Regions from separate parts of the Mesorhizobium sp. B263B2A genome, predicted to be linked through region 3. Evidence: predicted binding sites of a transcription regulator. Region 3 holds the regulator's gene; each other region holds the start of a gene.
The links. Region 3 encodes PhoB, which activates phosphate uptake and scavenging genes when phosphate is short. Its sites were predicted from a motif close to TGTCATNNANCTGTCAT; they were not measured.

Region 1 (6,148 bases), on a different contig from region 3:
CGCCGGCCGCGAGAAGCGCATCTACGCGGTGCCACCGTTCACCGAGGTCGTCAGCCTCGACTTCGAGGATCATCCGTTCGAAGTCCAGACCTTCGACCAGCCCTGCGCGCTGTGCGCGGCCGAGAACGTCTACCTCGACGAGGTCATTCTCGACGACCATGGCGGCCACATGTTCGTCTGCTCCGACACCGATCATTGCGAGAAGCGGCGGGCCGACGGCCATCGCGGCCACCTTGCTCCGGAAACCCATTCTGTCTCGGAAAAAATGGAGCCGGCGCAATGACCGACGAACCACTGCTGCGCGTCTCGGCACTCTCCAAATTCTATGGCTCGCGCGTCGGCTGCGACAATGTTTCGTTCGACCTGTGGCCGGGCGAGGTCCTGGCTGTCGTCGGCGAATCCGGCTCCGGCAAGACGACGCTGCTGAATTGCCTGTCGACGCGGCTGCTGCCCTCCTCCGGCACCGCCAGCTACCGCATGCGCGACGGCCAGTTCCGCGAACTCTACCGCATGAGCGAGGCCGAGCGCCGCTTCCTGATGCGCACCGACTGGGGCTTCGTCCATCAGAACCCGGCCGACGGCCTGCGCATGACGGTGTCTGCCGGCGCCAATGTCGGCGAGCGGCTGATGGCCGTCGGTGACCGCCACTATGGCAAGATCCGCGCCACCGCCGTCGACTGGCTGTCGCGCGTCGAGATCGAGCAAGACCGCATCGACGACGAGCCGCGCGCCTTTTCCGGCGGCATGCGCCAGCGCCTGCAGATCGCCCGCAATCTCGTCACCGGACCACGGCTGGTGTTCATGGACGAGCCAACGGGTGGCCTCGATGTTTCGGTCCAGGCCCGCCTGCTCGACCTCCTGCGCGGGCTGGTCACCGATCTCGGTCTCGCGGCCATCGTCGTCACCCACGACCTCGCGGTGGCGCGGCTCCTGTCGCAGCGCATGATGGTGATGAAGGACGGCCGCGTCGTCGAAAGCGGCCTCACCGACCGCGTGCTCGACGATCCGCGCGCGCCCTACACGCAATTGCTTGTTTCCTCGATTTTGCAGGTGTGACGATGGCGCCAAGGCACCCCCCTCTGGCCTGCCGGCCATCTCCCCCTCAAGGGGGGAGATTGGCTGTCACTTCTGTTTTCGCCAATTTTCGACGTCGGAGAATGTGCGAGGCCGAAAAGCTTTCGATCTCCCCCCTTGAGGGGGAGATGGCCGGCAGGCCAGAGGGGGGCGCTGGCCCGCAAACGAACGACTGGAGACCCCTCTGATGCCGACCCCGCTCGTTGTCTCCGACGTCGCGAAGAGCTTCACCATGCATCTGCGTGACGGCATCAAACTGCCGGTCGTCGCTGGTGTCTCGTTCTCCATCAAGGCCGGCGAATGCACGGTGCTCGGCGGCCCGTCCGGTGCCGGCAAGAGCTCGATCCTGAAAATGCTCTACGGCAATTATGCCGCCGACGAAGGCCAGATCATCGTCAATCATGAGGACGGGCTGATCGATCTCGCCAACGCCAGCCCGCGCACCGTTCTTGCCGTGCGCCGGCAAACGATCGGCTATGTCAGCCAGTTCTTGCGCACCGTGCCACGCGTCTCGGCGCTGGATGTGGTCGCCGAACCGCTGTTCGAGCGTGGCGAGGAGCGCGAGGCGGCGAGAGGCAAGGCGCGCGCGCTGCTGGCGCAGCTCAACCTGCCGGAGAAACTCTGGGCGCTGCCGCCGGCGACCTTCTCCGGCGGCGAGCAGCAGCGTGTCAACATCGCGCGCGGCTTCATCACCGAGCACCCGATCCTGCTGCTCGATGAACCGACCGCCTCGCTCGATGCCAGGAACCGCGACGTGGTGATCGAACTCATCGCCGCCAAGAAGGCGGACGGCGTCGCCCTGCTCGGCATCTTCCACGACCACGACGTGCGCGAGGCGGTTGCCGACCGCATCATCGACGTCACCGCGTTTGCCCCCGGGAAAATCGCCGCATGAGCAGGAAATTGTCGGAGACGCCGCTGGTTCACCCGACGGCGGAGGTGCACAATTCCACGCTCGGCCGCTGGACCGAGATCGCCGACCGCAGCCGGGTCTCGGAAAGCGAACTCGGCGACTATTCATACATGATGCAGGATTGCGCCGTCTGGTGCGCGACCATCGGCAAATTTGCCAACATCGCCGCAAGCGTGCGCCTCAATGCCACCAATCACCCGACCTGGCGGCCGACGTTGCACCACTTCACCTACCGCGCCTCCGACTATTGGGACGACGCCGAGCATGAGAGCGAATTCTTCGCGGAGCGTCGCGCCAAGCGCGTCACCATCGGCCACGACACCTGGCTCGGCCATGGCTCGACCGTCCTGCCCGGCGTCACCGTCGGCGAGGGCGCGGCGGTTGGCGCTGGAGCCGTCGTATCGAAAGATGTCGCCCCCTACACGATCGTCGCCGGCGTGCCGGCAAAACCGATCCGCGAGCGCTTCGACCGCCGCACGGCGGAGCGCTATCAGGCACTCGCCTGGTGGGATTGGGATCACGCCAGGCTGCGCGCCTCGCTCGATGATTTCCGGGAACTGTCTGCCGAAGCCTTCCTGGAGAAATACGAGGGATAGCTCCTCACATCGTCGTCATGGGAACTCGTTCATACCCTTGACATACGACTCGGACAGGAGGCCATCTTCCCAGGGAGATCGCCATGCCCGACACAATCAGCCCCTCGCTCGCCGGATTCTTTGCCGGCTCCAATCCTACCACCCCGGCGCATCTCGGCACACGCCACGACATGTCGGGCAACTTCCTGATCGAGCCCGGCAACACCGTCGTTAGTCACCTGGTCGGCGGCTCGCCGTCGGAGGCCGTGGTGCTTGCAGTGCGCGAGAAGATGCTGGCGATGCCTGACGCCGACCGGTTGGCCTTCACCCCCATCTCCAGCCTGCACATGACGCTGTTCCAAGGCGTCATCGAGTATCGCCGCCGCTTGCCCTACTGGCCCCAGGACGTACCGCTCGACACCAGCATCGAGGCCATGACCCGGCTCTATCTGGAACGGCTGAAGGATTTTCGGGGCTTCGGCCCGTTCAACATCAGGGTGGTCGAAATCGTGCCGAGCGGCCTCACCGTTGCCGGCGCGACCGACGACGACGTGCGCATCATGCGTCAATGGCGCGATGCGCTGGCGGTCCCGTTCGGGTATCGGCACCCCGATCACGACGCTTACGTCTTCCACATCACCTTCGCCTATCAGATCCAGCGTCTTGCCGACGACAGGGCGGCCGCGTGGCAGACGCTGTTCGACGATTGCCTGGCGCTTTTCGCGCGCCAGGCGCCGGTCATCGAGATCAAGCCGCCCGCATTCTGCAGCTTCCGCGACATGGAGCATTTCGAGGAATTGCAAGTGCTCGGCTGATCGCGCGGAAACGGGCGCATGACGCAGCGCCTGTGGAGCGTAACAAAACTGACATCCAGGCGACACGGCAGGTTCATCTGGCTGCGTTAGGCGAGAAGCCTGACGATCAACATGGTCCTGACGGGAACCTGCCCATGCCAGCAACCTCAGCCACGCTCGAAATCCGCGGCGTCACCCGACGATTTGGCAAGAACACCGCTGTCAGCGATATCAACATCTCGATCCCGCAGGGTCAGATGGTCGGCGTCATCGGCCGTTCCGGCGCCGGCAAATCGACCCTCCTTCGCATGATCAACCGCCTCATCGATCCCAGCCAGGGGTCGATTTTTTTTGACGGCGCCGAAGTCTCCCAGTTGCGCGGCTCGCCGCTGCGGCGCTGGCAGCGCGACTGCGCCATGATCTTCCAGCAATTCAACCTGGTGCCGCGCCTCGACGTGCTGACCAATGTGCTGCTCGGCAAGCTGAACCACCGTTCGACGATATCGAACCTTTTCGGCATGTTCTCCCGCGCCGAATGCGCCGAGGCCGTCGCCGCCCTCGAGCGGCTCGACATCGCCCGCACCGCGCTGCAGCCCGCCGGCACGCTTTCGGGCGGACAGCAGCAGCGCGTCGCCATCGCCCGCGCCATGATGCAGCAGCCCAGGGTGATCCTTGCCGACGAGCCGATCGCCTCGCTCGACCCGCTCAATGCCAAGGTGGTGATGGATTCGCTGCAGGACATCAACCTGCGCGAGGGCATCACGGTCGTCACCAACCTCCACACGCTGGATACCGCCCGCACCTATTGCAACCGCATCATCGGCATGGCCGCCGGCAAGGTCGTCTTCGATGGCGCGCCGGAAGAGCTCGACCGCGAGGCCGTCCGCCTCGTCTACGGCGCCGACAGCAATGGTGGCGAGATTTCGGAGGCCATCACCTCCACCAGCGTTGCCTTCAAGCGAAAGATCGCCGCATCCGCCGGACCGCTCGAACCTGCATTCCCAGCTTACTGAGTTCAAGAAAGAGCGGCTCGGATCGTCCGCCCGCGTCAAGGGCACCTGTCAAAATCGATAACGCTGCCGGCGCGGGGCCGGAACCTACAGGAGAGATATCAATGTTCAGGAAGATGGTTCTCAGCGCCGTTTCGGTGCTCGCCATGGCCACCAGCATGGCCCACGCCGCCGATATGAAGGAATTCCGCGTCGGCATTCTCGGTGGCGAGAACGAGACCGACCGGCTGCGCAACTACCAGTGCCTGGCCGACCATTTGAAGGCCGAATTCGGTTTCGAAAAGGTCTCGCTGTTCCCGGCCGCCGACTATGACGGCGTCATCCAGGGCCTGCTCGGCGGTACGCTCGACTTCGCCGAACTCGGCGCTTCCGGCTACGCCAGCGTCGTCCTGAAGGACCCGAAGGCCGTTACCCCGATCCTCACCACCCAGCAGACCGACGGCGCCACCGGCTATTATTCGATCGGCCTGGCACTCAAGTCCTCCGGCATCACCGACATCAAGTCGGCCAAGGGCAAGAAGCTCGGCTACGCCGATCCGGATTCGACCTCGGGCTACCTGATCCCGCTGACCCAGATTCCGAAGGAGACCGGCGCTTCGAACGAGACCTTTTTCGCTTCGACCCAGTTCAACGGCGGCCACGAGAACAACGTCCTGGCCGTGCGTGACGGCAAGGTCGACGTCGCCGTCGATGATTCCTCGGGCATCGGCGACTTCAAGAACGGCTACACTTCGGGCACCTTCCACAAGGAAGTCGCCAAGGGCGCCGTCGACCCCAATGACTTCGTCGAAGTCTGGCGCTCGGGCCTGATTCCGAACGGCCCGCTGGTCGTGCGCACCGCGCTCGGCGACGACATGACCGCCAAGCTGGCCGCCTTCTTCACCGACCTGCCCAAGAAGGACAAGGCTTGCTTCGAAGGCGTGGAAGGCGGCGATTTCACCGGCTACGTTCCGGTGAAGGCGGACTTCTACAACGTCATCGTCGAAGCCCGTAAGGCAGCCATCGGCGGCTAACGGCGAAATCGGAAAGGGCGGCGCTGAAAACGCCGCCTTTTTTGCATCTCCGATCATGACCCTTTCCGTGACAGCCCCCTCTTCTGGCGCTACCCATCAGATGGCCGACGCCTGGCGACGGCAGACGTCGTTGCGCCGGTTCTATACCGCCCTCGGCGTCGCGCTGCTGCTTGTCGCCATGCTCGCCAGCATGTGGTTTGCCGACGAAGCCAATGCCGGCCACTTCTTCGACCGGCTGCCGCACATCCTGGATTTCCTGAGCTGGCTCGTCCCCAAGGACTGGAACGACGTCTGGCGGGCTTTGTTCGACATCGCCTCGCCGCATGATACCGGCACCCAGGAATTCAACTTCCCGCTTGGCCGCGTCTATGTCTGGGGCGGCTTCTACATCCCCGAATATTTTGAGCTGATGCTGACCACGGTGAACGTGGCGCTGGTCTCGACCTTCATCGGCTTCGTCTTCGCCGTGCCGTTCTCCTTCATCGCCGCGCGCAACCTGACGCCGCACCCTGTGCTGCGGCTTGTCGTCAAGCGCTTCATGGAGCTGCTGCGCGCCTTCCCCGAGATCGTCATCGCCGGCCTGTTCGCGGCCATCGTCTCGATCGGCCCGGTCGCCGCCATCATCGCCATCGGCCTGCATTCGATCGGCGCGCTGGGCAAGCTGTTCTACGAGATCAACGAGAACATCGACATGCGGGCCGAGGAAGGCCTGCGGGCGGTTGGCGCCAACTGGTTCGAGCGGGTTCGCTTTGCCGGCCTGCCGCAGGTT
Region 2 (6,148 bases), on a different contig from region 3:
GGAAGCGATGAAACTAGATCAGGCCCGACATGTCGGAAAAGGCCACGGCCTTGCGCAACAGCTCGGCGAAGCGTTCGCCGGCCACTTCGCGCGCGCCGCTGTTGTCGATCGAGGTGACGCCAGGACCGGACAGGGTGACATTGGCGCTGCGTGCCAGCCGCGCCAGCACTTCGCCGCGCGACTCGCGGCCGCGCATCGCCAGCCGCTCGGCCAGCACATCCGGCGAGGCGGTGATCTCGACTATGGCCAGGTTGGCGTAGCGTTCGCGCAACACCGGAATGACCGCGCGCGACACGTTGGCCACCGCGACACGGCCGTTGGCCACCGACCAGTCGACATCGGCGGGCAGGCCATAGCGCAGGCCATGCGCCTCCCAGGAGATGGCGAAGGCGCCGTCGGCCTCGGCCTCGACGAAGGCGGCGTCGGCCAGCGTGTCGTGATCCTCGCTCGCCGCATCGCACGGCCTGGTGATGACGCGGCGGACGAACTCCAGCCGGGTCTCATCGGTGAACAGCGCGCGGGCGTAGCCGATCACCGTGTCCTTGCCGGCGCCGCTTGGGCCGACGATAGCGACGAAAACGCCATGGCGGATCGGAAACGTTTCGGCGGACAGTTCACGCTCGATCAAGGCCGACACCATCATGCAACCCGCAGTCCCTGCCGCCAGACGGTGCGCACCACCGGGACATGGTCGTCGACGCGCACGCGCACCAGGTCGGCGCGGCGGCCCTGCTGGATGATGCCGCGGTCATTGAGGCCAACCGCTTCGGCCGGGTTCTTCGAAACCATGGCGACCGCCTGCGGCAGCGAGATGCCTTCGACCACGTCGCCGAGGAAGAAGGCGGACTGGATCAGGCTGAAGGGAATATAGTCTGACGACAAGATGTCGAGCAGGCCGTCGCTCGCCAGCGTGCGGGCCGAGACATTGCCCGAATGCGAGGCGCCGCGCATGACGTTGGGTGCGCCCATCAGCACGCCGAGCCCGGCTTCTTTCGAAGCGCGCGCGGCTTCTTGCGTGGTCGGGAACTCGGCAACGCGCACGCCCTGTTCGATCGCCTCGCCGACATGGCCGATGGTTGCATCGTCATGGCTGGCCAGCACGATGCCGCGTTCCTGGCAGGCGGCGGCGATATGCACCCGGTTCGGCCTCGAATTGAGCGCCGACTCGCCCATCCGCTTCTCGCAGAATTTCTGGAAGTCGCGATCCGTCAGCTTCAGCTTGCGCTGGTAGTAATAGGCATAGGTTTCCAGATTGACGAACTGGCGCTGTCCCGGGGCATGGTCCATCAGCGATGCCAGCTTGACCCGCTCGTCGCCGTCGAAATTGGCGAAAGCCTTGAGGCAGTCCGGCGCCGAAACCTCGCAGCGCAGGTGGATGAAGTGGTCGGCCCGCAGCCGGTCCTGCTGCACACTGTCCTCGATGGCATCGGCCAGCTTGCGGATGTCGGTGGAGGTGAGATCGGCGTCCTCGTCCATGCCGACGCGCAGGGCGTCGAGCACGGTGGTGATGCCGGCGGTCGCCACTTGCGCGTCATGGGCAAGCACGGCGGCGATCGGGTTCCAGCGCACCTTCGGGCGCGGCGCGTAGTGGCCCTCGAGATGGTCGGTATGGAGTTCGACCAGCCCGGGAATGATGTAATCGCCGCCCATGTCCTCGCCTGCCATATTCCCGCCGGTTTGCCTGGCACCCGCATCGATGCCGGCGATAAGCCCGTCGCGCAGCACCAGCGAACCCTCGACGATCTCGTCGGCAAGCACGATGCGGGCATTGGAAAGAACGGTCTCGGCGGTCATTTCAGGCAATCCTTGGTTCTTCCGGTCGGAACTGTTCCGGCTCAGGCGGTCTTTCTGGCCGGGCGGCGCCCAAGCGCGTGATGGGAAAGCACCATGAACGGTGCCCCCGGTTCGAGTTCGACGAACAGCGTCAGCGCGTCCACCAGCACCGGCTGCGAAAGCACCTCCGCGAACAGGCTGTCGATTGCTGCGCGCAGACGTGGGCTTTCCTGTGGCCCGGCCCGGCCGGACAGCGTCATGTGGAAGCGAAAAGTCTCGAAGACATAAGGGTAGCCCCACTGGCAGAGGTTGCGAAACTCGGCCGGCTTCAGCGAATCCGGGCTGCGCCGCTCGATCTCGGCCTCGGTCAGCGGCGCACGAAAGCGGTCGAAATCGCGCACCACGTCATCGGCGAAACGGTTGAGCGGCGGCAGCGGCCCTTCCGGCACGAGCGCGAAAAAACTGTCGATCTGGCTGACGACGAGACGCGGGATCGTCACCACCGGCGTTGCTTCGGCAAAATGGTCGAGTGCCGCGCGCAGCGAGGCCTCGGTCTCGTTGGCCGCCAGGCGGAAGGGCGCCTTCAGCGTCGCGTGAAAGCCGTAGCGGCGCGCCGAAGCAGTGTGGAAGGCGACTTCCGCCGCCGACAAATCCGCCACCGCCTCGACTGGCTTCGTCGCGGCGCCGAACGGGTCGCGGCCTAGCCAGTTGGCGGCGATCCGCGCCAGCGGTTCGTCCTGCCGGGGGGTGAAATAAATGGCATAACGCATGAAAAATCCTCGTCAGTCTCGCTGCCATAGGTGATTTCCATGACGGATTGACGAAGCTTTGAAGGGTTTTCGATGGCAAATCGACCCCTGTCGGTCCTTAGCCGACGATTTTTCCGAGCTGGACCAGTGGCTTCGGCCGAAAACCCGGAACGGTCAGGCCTTCATCAACCATTCGTGCTCGGGCGCATTGTGGAATTTCCACGTCCGCTTCGGTCCGGCCATGACGTTGAGATAATAGAGGTCATAGCCATGGCAGGCGGCGCAGGGATGGTAGCCCTCGGGCACCAGCACGATATCGCCGTCCTCGATCGCCATCGCCTCGTCGAGCGCGCGATGGCCGCTCTTGTCGGCGTCGGTATAGACGCGCTGGAAGGCAAAGCCCTGCGGCGGGTTGAGGCGATGATAATAGGTTTCCTCGAGATAGGATTCGGCAGGCAGATTGTCCTGGTCATGCTTGTGCGGCGGATAGCTCGACGTGTGGCCGCCCGGCGTGATCACCTCGACCACCAGCAGCGAGTCCGCTGGCTGGCCTTCCGGCAGGATGTTGGTGACATAGCGCGTGTTGGTGCCCTTGCCGCGCACCTCCTGACCGAGATCGTCGGGTCCAATCACCCGAACCGGCAGCCCGCCGCCGAGGCCCGGTGCCGAACAGACGGCGAGTTCCAGTTCGGTGTCCGCCGTCACCGACCAGTCCGATCCCTGCGGCACATAGACCGACCATGGCTTGCCCTCGAAGGGCGACATACGTTCGCCGAGCAGGCCGAGGTCCTTGCCGCCGGCTTTCGCCTTGCCCTTGCCGGTGACGAACACCAGGCAGATTTCGCGGTCGTCCATCTTTCCGGAAGCCGTTTCGCCCGGCTTCAGCCGATGCAGGTCGAAACCGACATAGGTCCAGCCGGCGTTTTTCGGCGTCACATGAGCGACGCGGCCATGGCCTTTGCCGGCTTTGACGAGCAGCTTCGACATTTTTTGTCTCCTATCGCAGATATTCGAGGTGCGCCGAGGCCCCCGCCTTCGTCATCCTAGGGTCTGCGCCGCGCCGCGTCGCTCCTTGCTCCGCCCCAGGATGACGAGGCGGGAGGCGTTTCAGGCAATCTCCAACGCACGCGACCCGTTCCGCGCCCAACGGCCCCTCTATTCCTTCGGTTCGGCCTCGGCCGGCGCCTTGCTCTCATCGACCGGCTTGTAGAGGTAGAAAAACTGCCAAACGCCGTAGCCGGCGAAGCCGAGCGCGATGACGCCCCAGAACGGGGTGCCGGTGGCGAACTCGATGATCGACCAGATGACGCAGACCGCGACGACGGCGACACGCCGCCAAAGCGGGCGGAAGAAGGGGTGCTCGGAATCTTTCATCGCGCCAATCTACAGCAACCTGCTTCGCCGTGAACCCATCGCGTCAGGCATTCGGAAAACCCTGGGTTTCGACCGTATAGCCGGCGGCGGTCATCACTCGCATCAGCTCCTTGTGGCCAAGCTGCGCCATCTTCAGCGGCGGGTTCTTCTTCGGGTCCTGCTCGGCCTCGACCACGAACCAGCCCTCATAGCCATGGTCGGCGAAGCGCTGCACGATGGCGCCGAAATCCAGCGAGCCGTCGCCCGGCACCGTGAAGGCGCCGAGCGCCACCGCGTCGAGGAAGGACTGCTTGGTGCGGTCGAGCCGGTCGATCACATCCATGCGCACATCCTTCACATGCACATGGCTGATCCGCTTGTGGTGGTTGTCGATGGCGCGCAGCACATCGCCGCCGGCGAAGGCCAGATGTCCGGCGTCGAGCAGCAGCGGAATGCCTTCGCCGGAATGGCGCATGAAGGCATTGAGCTCCGGCTCGGTCTCGACCACGGCGGCCATGTGGTGGTGATAGGACAGCGGCATGCCTTGCCCGGCACACCATTCGCCGAAAGCGGTCACGCGCTTGGCATAGGCCTTCATCTCATCGTCCGAGAGTTTCGGCTTGGTGGCCAGCGGCTTGGAGCGGTCGCCCTGAATCGAGCGGCCGACCTCGCCATAGACGATGCAGGGCGCGTTGACCGCCTTGAACAGGTCGATCATCGGCTGGATACGATCCTGGTTCTTCGCCATCTCCTCGTCGACCAGCGTGCCGGAAAACCAGCCGCCGCACAGCGTCACGTCAGCCTTCTTCAGGATCGGCAGCATGACAGCGGGGTCGTTGGGAAAACGCCGGCCCATCTCCATGCCGGTGAAGCCGGCCGAACGCGACTGGCGCAGGCATTCTTCCAGCGACACGTCATCGCTGAGTTCGGCAAGATCGTCGTTCCACCATGCAATGGGGGACATGCCCAGTTTGGCTTTCAAGTTTTAGCTCCGGTTTCTTGTTCACCCTCCCCCTTGTGGGGAGGGTCGCTGCGCAGCAGCGGGGTGGGGGTCAGCGCCGATATCAATCGCCAACGCTCTGCATCTGCCGCTTTTCGTCATAGGCCTTGCGTGCCGCATTGACCTGTGGTCGCGCCGACACTTCCGGCACCGCCACATCCCACCAATGGCCGCCGGCATCGGTGGAGGCCAGCGGGTCGGTGTCGATGACCAGCACCGTGGTGCGGTCGTTTGCCTTGGCCTTTTGCAGCGCATTTTCCAGCCCGGCGATCGACGGCACTTTTTCGGCGATCGCGCCCAGGCTCGCCGCGGGCGCGGCGAAGTCGATGTCGGGCAGGATCTCGTGGCGCGAGTCCTTCAGGAGGTTGTTGAAGTTGGCGCCGCCGGTGGCCATCTGCAGCCGGTTGATGCAGCCATAACCTCTATTGTCGAGCACCACGATGGTGAGCTTCAGGCCGAGCATCACCGATGTGGCGATTTCGGAATTCATCATGAGGTAGGAGCCGTCGCCGACCATGACGACGATCTCCCGGTCGGGCTTGGCCATCTTGGCGCCGAGCCCGCCGGCAATCTCGTAGCCCATGGTCGAGAAGCCATATTCGCCATGGTACGAGCCCGGCGCTCCCGCCTGCCAGAGTTTATGCAGTTCACCCGGCAGGCCGCCCGACGCGTTCAGCAAAATCACGCCTGACCCCATTGCACGCTGCACGGCGCCGATCACCTGCGCATCCGAGGGGAAGGCAGCGTTGGTCGAGGCCGTCACCTTGGAGGCGTCAACCTGCCAGGCCTTCTTGCCGGCAGCGGAATTGTCAGTCCAGGAGGCAGGTGCTTTCCAGCCGCCCAGCGCGGCACCCAGTTCGGCCAGTCCTTCGGCCGCGTCGGCGACCAGCGGCAGCGCGCGGTGCTTGCCGGCATCGAAAGGCTGCACGTTGAGCCCGATGATGGTCTTGCCGGAATTCTTGAACAGCGCCCACGAGCCGGTGGTGAAATCCTGCAGGCGCGTGCCGATGGCCAGCACCACATCGGCCTCTTCGGCCAGCCGGTTGGCGGCAGACGTGCCGGTGACGCCGACCGCCGCCATGTTGAGCGGATGATTGTCCGGCAGCGAGGATTTGCCGCCTTGCGTCTCGCACACAGGAATGCCGGCACCTTCCACGAATTTCGCCAGTTCATCGGAAGCCTGCGAATAAAGCACGCCGCCGCCGGCGATGATCAGCGGCTTCTTCGCGCCCTTGAGCGCCGCCACCGCCGCTGCCAGTTCGCCGCGATCCGG
Region 3 (6,148 bases):
CAACGCGCACCGCATCTCGACATCGCTGTTTGCGCCCGCAACGACGATCTCCGCGACCATCGCCAACGAATTCACCGAAGCGGTCGGCGATCTCTACACGTCTTCGCTGGTGGCGCTCGGCCTGATCCTGTTCGTCATCACTTTCCTGATCCTTGCCATCGCACGCTACATGCTGATGCGCATCGACGCCCGCACCGGAGCCTGACCGATGTCGACAGCCACGTCGCTTCACCAGAGCCGCAAGCGCAAGAATGGCGTGATGATGACGCTGTGCGTCGCCGCGGCCGGCATCGGCCTTGCCTGGCTGGCGCTCATTCTCGGCGCCCTGCTCTACAAGGGCCTGTCGGGCGTCAATCTTTCGGTCTTCACGGAAATGACCCCGCCGCCCGGCGATGCCGGCGGCCTGCTCAACGCCATCTACGGCAGCATCGTGATGACCGTCATCGGCATCATCGTCGGCACGCCGATCGGTGTGCTGGCCGGCACCTACATGGCCGAATACGGCCGCTTTTCGAAGCTCACCACCGTTGTGCGCTTCATCAACGATATCCTTCTGTCGGCGCCGTCGATCATCATCGGCCTGTTCGTCTACGAATTGATGGTTCGGCCGATGGGGCATTTCTCGGCGATGGCCGGCGCCGTCGCGCTGGCTATTCTGGTTATCCCCGTCGTCGTGCGCACCACCGAGGACATGCTCAATTTGGTGCCCAACGCCTTGCGCGAAGCCGGCACCGCGATCGGCGCGCCGCGCTGGGTGGTGATCCGCTCGGTCGCCTACCGCGCCGCGCTTTCCGGCATCGTCACCGGCATATTGCTGGCCATTGCCCGTATCTCCGGCGAGACGGCACCGCTGCTGTTCACCGCGCTCAACAACCAGTTCTGGTCGAGCAATCTCAACGCGCCGATGGCCAGCCTGCCTGTCACCATCTTCCAGTTCGCTCTCAGCCCCTACGAGGAATGGCAGCAACTGGCCTGGACCGGCGCACTCATCATTACATTGACGGTTCTCGCGCTCAGCATCTTTGCGCGCAGCCTGACCGGACGCAGAGAGGACAAATGAGCCAGATGTTGTCTCCAGACATGACGATCGCCGCCGAGGCAGCCGCCAAGGCAAAGATCGAGGTCAAGAACCTCAATTTCTACTACGGCCAGTCGAAGGCGCTGAAGGACATCACGCTGTCGCTGCCCGAACGCAGCGTCACCGCCTTCATCGGACCGTCGGGCTGCGGAAAGTCGACGCTGCTGCGCGTCTTCAACCGCATCTACGAGCTCTATCCCAGGCAGACAGCCGAGGGCCAGGTGCTGCTCGACGGCAAGAACGTTCTCGACCGTTCGCAGGACCTCAACCTCTTGCGCACCAAGATCGGCATGGTGTTCCAGAAGCCGACGCCGTTCCCGATGTCGATCTATGAGAACATCGCCTTCGGCGTCAGGCTCTACGAGAAGATCAGCAAGGCCGAGATGGACGGCCGCGTCGAGCAGGCGCTGAAGCGCGCGGCGCTCTGGACCGAGGTCAAGGACAAGCTCAATGCCAGCGGCCTCAGCCTTTCGGGCGGCCAGCAGCAGCGGCTCTGCATTGCCCGTACCGTGGCGGTGAAGCCGGAAGTCATCCTGCTCGACGAGCCGGCCTCGGCGCTCGATCCGCTGTCGACCGCCAAGATCGAGGAACTGATCGACGAATTGCAGGCCGACTACACGATCGTCATCGTCACCCACAACATGCAGCAGGCGGCGCGCGTGTCGAAGCAGACGGCCTTCATGTACCTGGGCGAACTGGTCGAGTTCGACAAGACGGAGAAGATCTTCACGTCGCCCCGCGAAAAGCGCACGCAGGACTACATCACCGGCCGCTTCGGCTGATCACGCATACGAGGACCAGGATCATGGCCGAACACACGGTTGCAGCCTTCGACGAAGATCTCGGACAGATCAGCAGGCTGATCAGCGACATGGGCGACCTCGCCGGCTCGATGGTCGGCGGTGCCACCAAGGCGCTGCTGAACTCCGACAATGCGCTCGCCCAACGCGTCGTCTCCGATGACGCGATCATGGACGCGCGCCAGCGCGAGCTGGACGACCGCGCCATCACGCTGATCGCCAAGCGCCAGCCGATGGCCGACGATCTGCGCCACGTCGTCGGCTCGATCCGCATGGCCGGCGATCTCGAACGCATCGGCGACCTTGCCAAGAACATCGCCAAGCGCGTCGGCACGGTCGGGCTCTCCGCCACGCCGCGCGACCTGTCGCACTCCATCGACGCGATGGCGCAGCTGGTGCTGATCCAGGTTCAAGGTGTCATCGAGGAATATGCGGCGCGCGATGCCGCCGCACTGGCCAAGCTGCGCGCCGACGACGAGCGTATCGACGTCAAATACACTTCGGTGTTCCGAGAACTGCTGACCTACATGATGGAAGATCCGCGCAACATCACCGCCTGCACGCATCTTCTGTTCTGTGCCAAGAACCTCGAACGCATCGGCGACCACGTGACCAACATCGCCGAGAATGCGTATTATGTGCTGACCGGCACGCAGCTGCCCGCCAATCGCCCGAAGCAGGACGAAACCGCGATGTCGGCGCCGGCGGCATAGCAGGGGTGACCAGCCGATGATCGCGCCACGCATCATGGTGGTGGAGGATGAGGAGCCGCTAGGGGTGCTGCTCCGCTACAATCTGGAATCGGAAGGCTACCAGGTCGAGGTGGTGACGCGCGGCGACGAGGCGGAGATCCGCCTGCAGGAGAACGTGCCCGACCTTCTGGTGCTCGACTGGATGGTGCCGGCGGTGTCCGGCATCGAACTCTGCCGGCGCCTGCGGATGCGGCCCGAGACCGAGCGGCTGCCGATCATCATGCTGACCGCGCGGGGCGAGGAGAGCGACCGCGTGCGCGGCCTGTCGACCGGCGCCGACGACTATCTGGTCAAGCCGTTCTCGACGCCGGAATTCATGGCACGCGTCAAGGCGCTGCTGCGCCGCGCCAAACCTGAAGTGCTGTCCAGCGTGCTCAAGGTCGGCGATATCGTGCTCGACCGCGAATCGCACCGCGTCTACCGCAAAAAGAGCGAGATCCGGCTCGGACCGACCGAGTTCCGCCTGCTCGAATTCATGATGCGCCATCCCGGCCGGGTGTTCTCGCGCAGCCAGTTGCTCGACAATGTCTGGGGCGAGACGATCTACATCGACGAGCGCACCGTCGACGTGCATGTCGGGCGGCTGCGCAAGGCGGTCAACAATGGCCGCATGCCGGATGTGATCCGCACGATTCGTGGGGCGGGCTACGCGATCCGGGAAGATTAGGTTCTTCGGCGCGGAAGGTTAGACAGTCGGATTTCGTGCTTAAGCCGGATCGCTTTACCTTGGCGATTCGCGAAAACGTCCATTGCTTCGTCATCCACGGGCGGAGCAAGGAGCGAAGCGACGCGGCGCAGACCCGAGGATCCATGCCGCGACTTCGAAGCGTTGCCTCGGTGCGGAATTCTGCTCCGCTGCACTCCGTGGCCAAGGTCGCGGCATGGATCCCAGGGTCTCCGCGACGGAGCTTCGCTCCTGCTCCGCCCAGGGATGACGAAGTCGTGAGGCTTTGTCCAACCCACGGGTGTTACGATGGCTTCGATTTCACGCCACGTTCTTCCCAGCGGCGCCCCCTCTCGCCTGCACGCCTGGCGCGAAAATTTCCTGGTCGACGAAGGTCAGAGCGCGCATGGCGCAGCCTTCGCGGATCAGCGGCAGTTCGTTCGGCTCGGTGTCGAAGGAGATCGATTCCGAGTGCTGGCCACCGGCGGTCCGGGCAATCGCCTCGCGCAAGGCCGGCTCGATCAGGTCGAAGGCGGCGGCGCTGACGCCGACCATGGCGACGGGGGCGGGATCGATCAGCGCGAACAGGCTGCCCAGGCCATAGCCGAGCGCCTCGCCGGCCTTGCGATAGGCCTGGCGCTCCGGGCCGTCCTTCTCGCGCGCCGAGGCCGCCAGCGTCCGCATGTCGGCGTCGCTGACGTCGACCGGTTCGGTGTCCTCGCCAAGCTGCCTCGCATTGCGCCAGATAGCATAGTTGCCGGCATAGGCCTCGACGCAGCCGCGCCGTCCGCAGCGGCAGAGCGCGCCGCCCGGCCGGTGGATCATGTGGCCGAACTCGCCGCCCGAGGAATGGGTGCCGGTGAACAGTTCGCCCTTCAGCACCAGGCCCATGCCGATGCCATGCGACAGCAGAATGGCGATGAAGTCGTCGCGGTAGCGCTCGGGATCGCGCCAGCGCAGCGCCACCGCCATCATGTTGCAGTCGTTTTCCATGGTGGCGGGGATGCCGAACTCGGCTTCGAATATGTCGGCGAAGGCGATGTCGGTCTGCGGCGTGATCGGCGACCACAGCATGGCGCGCGCCTCGGTGTCGGTGATGCCCTGGATGGCCAGTGCGATGCGGGCGACGCTGCGGACGTCGACGTCGGGATCGTCGATGCGGCGCCGCACGATGGCAACGCATTCGCCGATCAGCGCCTCGCGCGACATGGTCAGCGTGTCCAGCCGGCGCTGTTCCTCCGATATCACCTGGCCGGCATAGTCGATGACGGCGACCGACAGGAAATTCAGCGACAGCACCACGGTCATCACCGCCGCCGCCTCCGGGTTGAGTGTGAGGCCGACCTGCGGTCGGCCGCGTTTCAGCGACCCGGCCTCGCTCGGCTTGCCCTCGGTCAGGACGCCTTCGCCGATCAGGTCGGAGGAGATCGCCGAGATGGTCGAGTGGCTGAGGCCGGTGGTCGCGGCGATCTCGGTGCGCGAAGGCTGACCGGCACGGCGCACGGCCGCGATCACCATCGCGCGGTTGCGCCGGCGCAGATCGTCGTGGCGGATTCCGACCGACATGTTTCCCACATCCTCCCGATCGCCGCGGCCTTTCGTGCCTCCCGAACGCCGCCAGCGAAGCCACCAAATACTGGCAGAAGCGCCCCACGCTGTCATTATTTATTCCGGAGCTCGAAAAAAAGTCCGCGGCACCTCAAAATCCATCAGAATCATTGTTGACAGTGTTCCGGCGATGGACCAGTGTTTTTTCGAGGCTCGAAAAAATAGGGGCCTTTGTGCCGGCCTTAGGGCCAGTTTGGTCGCGCCATACGCGGCGCAGGGAGGAATATCATGAAGAAATTCACAGCCGCCATCCTGGCGGGTGTCGCCATGTCGCTGACGCTTGCGTCGGTCGCGCAGGCGAAGGACAAGGTCATCGGCGTTTCCTGGTCCAATTTCCAGGAAGAGCGCTGGAAGACCGACGAGGCCGCGATGAAAAAGGCGATCGAGGCCGCCGGCGACAAGTACATCTCCGCCGACGCGCAGTCCAATCCCGGCAAGCAGCTCACCGATGTCGAAAGCCTGATCTCGCAAGGCGCCAATTCGCTGATCATCCTGGCGCAGGATGCCTCGGCCATCGGCCCGGCGGTGCAGAAGGCGCTGGACGAAGGCATTCCGGTCGTCGGTTATGACCGCCTGATCGAGAACAAGGACGTCTTCTACCTGACCTTCGACAACAAGGAAGTCGGTCGCTTGCAGGCCAGCGCGGTGTTCAAGGCCAAGCCGGAAGGCAACTACGTCTTCATCAAGGGCTCGGGTGCCGATCCGAATGCCGACTTCCTGTTCTCGGGCTCGATGGAAGTGCTCAAGGAAGCCATCGACAGCGGCAAGATCAAGAATGTCGGCGAAGCCTATACGGACGGCTGGCTGCCCGCCAACGCCCAGAAGAACATGGAACAGTTCCTGACCGCCAACGACAACAAGGTCGACGCGGTGGTCGCGGCCAATGACGGCACCGCAGGCGGCGTCGTCGCGGCGCTGACGGCGCAAGGCCTTGCCGGCACCGTGCCGGTGTCCGGCCAGGACGGCGACCATGCGGCACTCAACCGCATCGCGCTCGGCACCCAGACCGTGTCGGTGTGGAAGGACGCGCGCGAACTCGGCAAGAATGCCGCCGAGATCGCCTCGCAGCTGGCCGACGGCAAGAAGATGGCAGACATCGCCGGTGCGAAGGACTTCACGACGCCTGGCGGCAACACCGTCAAGTCGCTGTTCCTGACACCGGTTGCGATCACCAAGGACAATCTCAACGTGGTCATCGACGCCGGCTGGATCAAGAAGGACGAGGTCTGTGCAGGCGTCGCCGCCG

Region 1: the regulator PhoB is predicted to act here: its motif matches at 3,416-3,432, upstream of phnC (phosphonate ABC transporter ATP-binding protein).
Region 2: the regulator PhoB is predicted to act here: its motif matches at 2,583-2,599, upstream of LB568_RS01830 (DUF1045 domain-containing protein).

Annotation. Positions count from the first base shown of each region.
Region 1 covers NZ_JAIUIU010000005.1:84,640-90,787, reverse strand. Annotated here, with positions in the region: gene LB568_RS11335 (alpha-D-ribose 1-methylphosphonate 5-phosphate C-P-lyase PhnJ) at 1-283, shown strand, start outside; gene phnK (phosphonate C-P lyase system protein PhnK) at 280-1,056, shown strand; gene phnL (phosphonate C-P lyase system protein PhnL) at 1,262-1,969, shown strand; gene LB568_RS11320 (DapH/DapD/GlmU-related protein) at 1,966-2,583, shown strand; gene LB568_RS11315 (DUF1868 domain-containing protein) at 2,667-3,377, shown strand; gene phnC (phosphonate ABC transporter ATP-binding protein) at 3,512-4,369, shown strand; gene phnD (phosphonate ABC transporter substrate-binding protein) at 4,471-5,379, shown strand; gene phnE (phosphonate ABC transporter, permease protein PhnE) at 5,435-6,148, shown strand, end outside.
Region 2 covers NZ_JAIUIU010000001.1:370,184-376,331, forward strand. Annotated here, with positions in the region: gene phnN (phosphonate metabolism protein/1,5-bisphosphokinase (PRPP-forming) PhnN) at 14-643, opposite strand; gene LB568_RS01825 (alpha-D-ribose 1-methylphosphonate 5-triphosphate diphosphatase) at 640-1,794, opposite strand; gene LB568_RS01830 (DUF1045 domain-containing protein) at 1,836-2,543, opposite strand; gene iolB (5-deoxy-glucuronate isomerase) at 2,697-3,509, opposite strand; gene LB568_RS01840 (hypothetical protein) at 3,678-3,896, opposite strand; gene iolE (myo-inosose-2 dehydratase) at 3,940-4,857, opposite strand; gene iolD (3D-(3,5/4)-trihydroxycyclohexane-1,2-dione acylhydrolase (decyclizing)) at 4,940-6,148, opposite strand, start outside.
Region 3 covers NZ_JAIUIU010000004.1:146,262-152,409, forward strand. Annotated here, with positions in the region: gene pstC (phosphate ABC transporter permease subunit PstC) at 1-205, shown strand, start outside; gene pstA (phosphate ABC transporter permease PstA) at 209-1,060, shown strand; gene pstB (phosphate ABC transporter ATP-binding protein PstB) at 1,057-1,860, shown strand; gene phoU (phosphate signaling complex protein PhoU) at 1,884-2,591, shown strand; gene phoB (phosphate regulon transcriptional regulator PhoB) at 2,608-3,297, shown strand; gene LB568_RS09975 (ROK family protein) at 3,616-4,860, opposite strand; gene xylF (D-xylose ABC transporter substrate-binding protein) at 5,131-6,148, shown strand, end outside.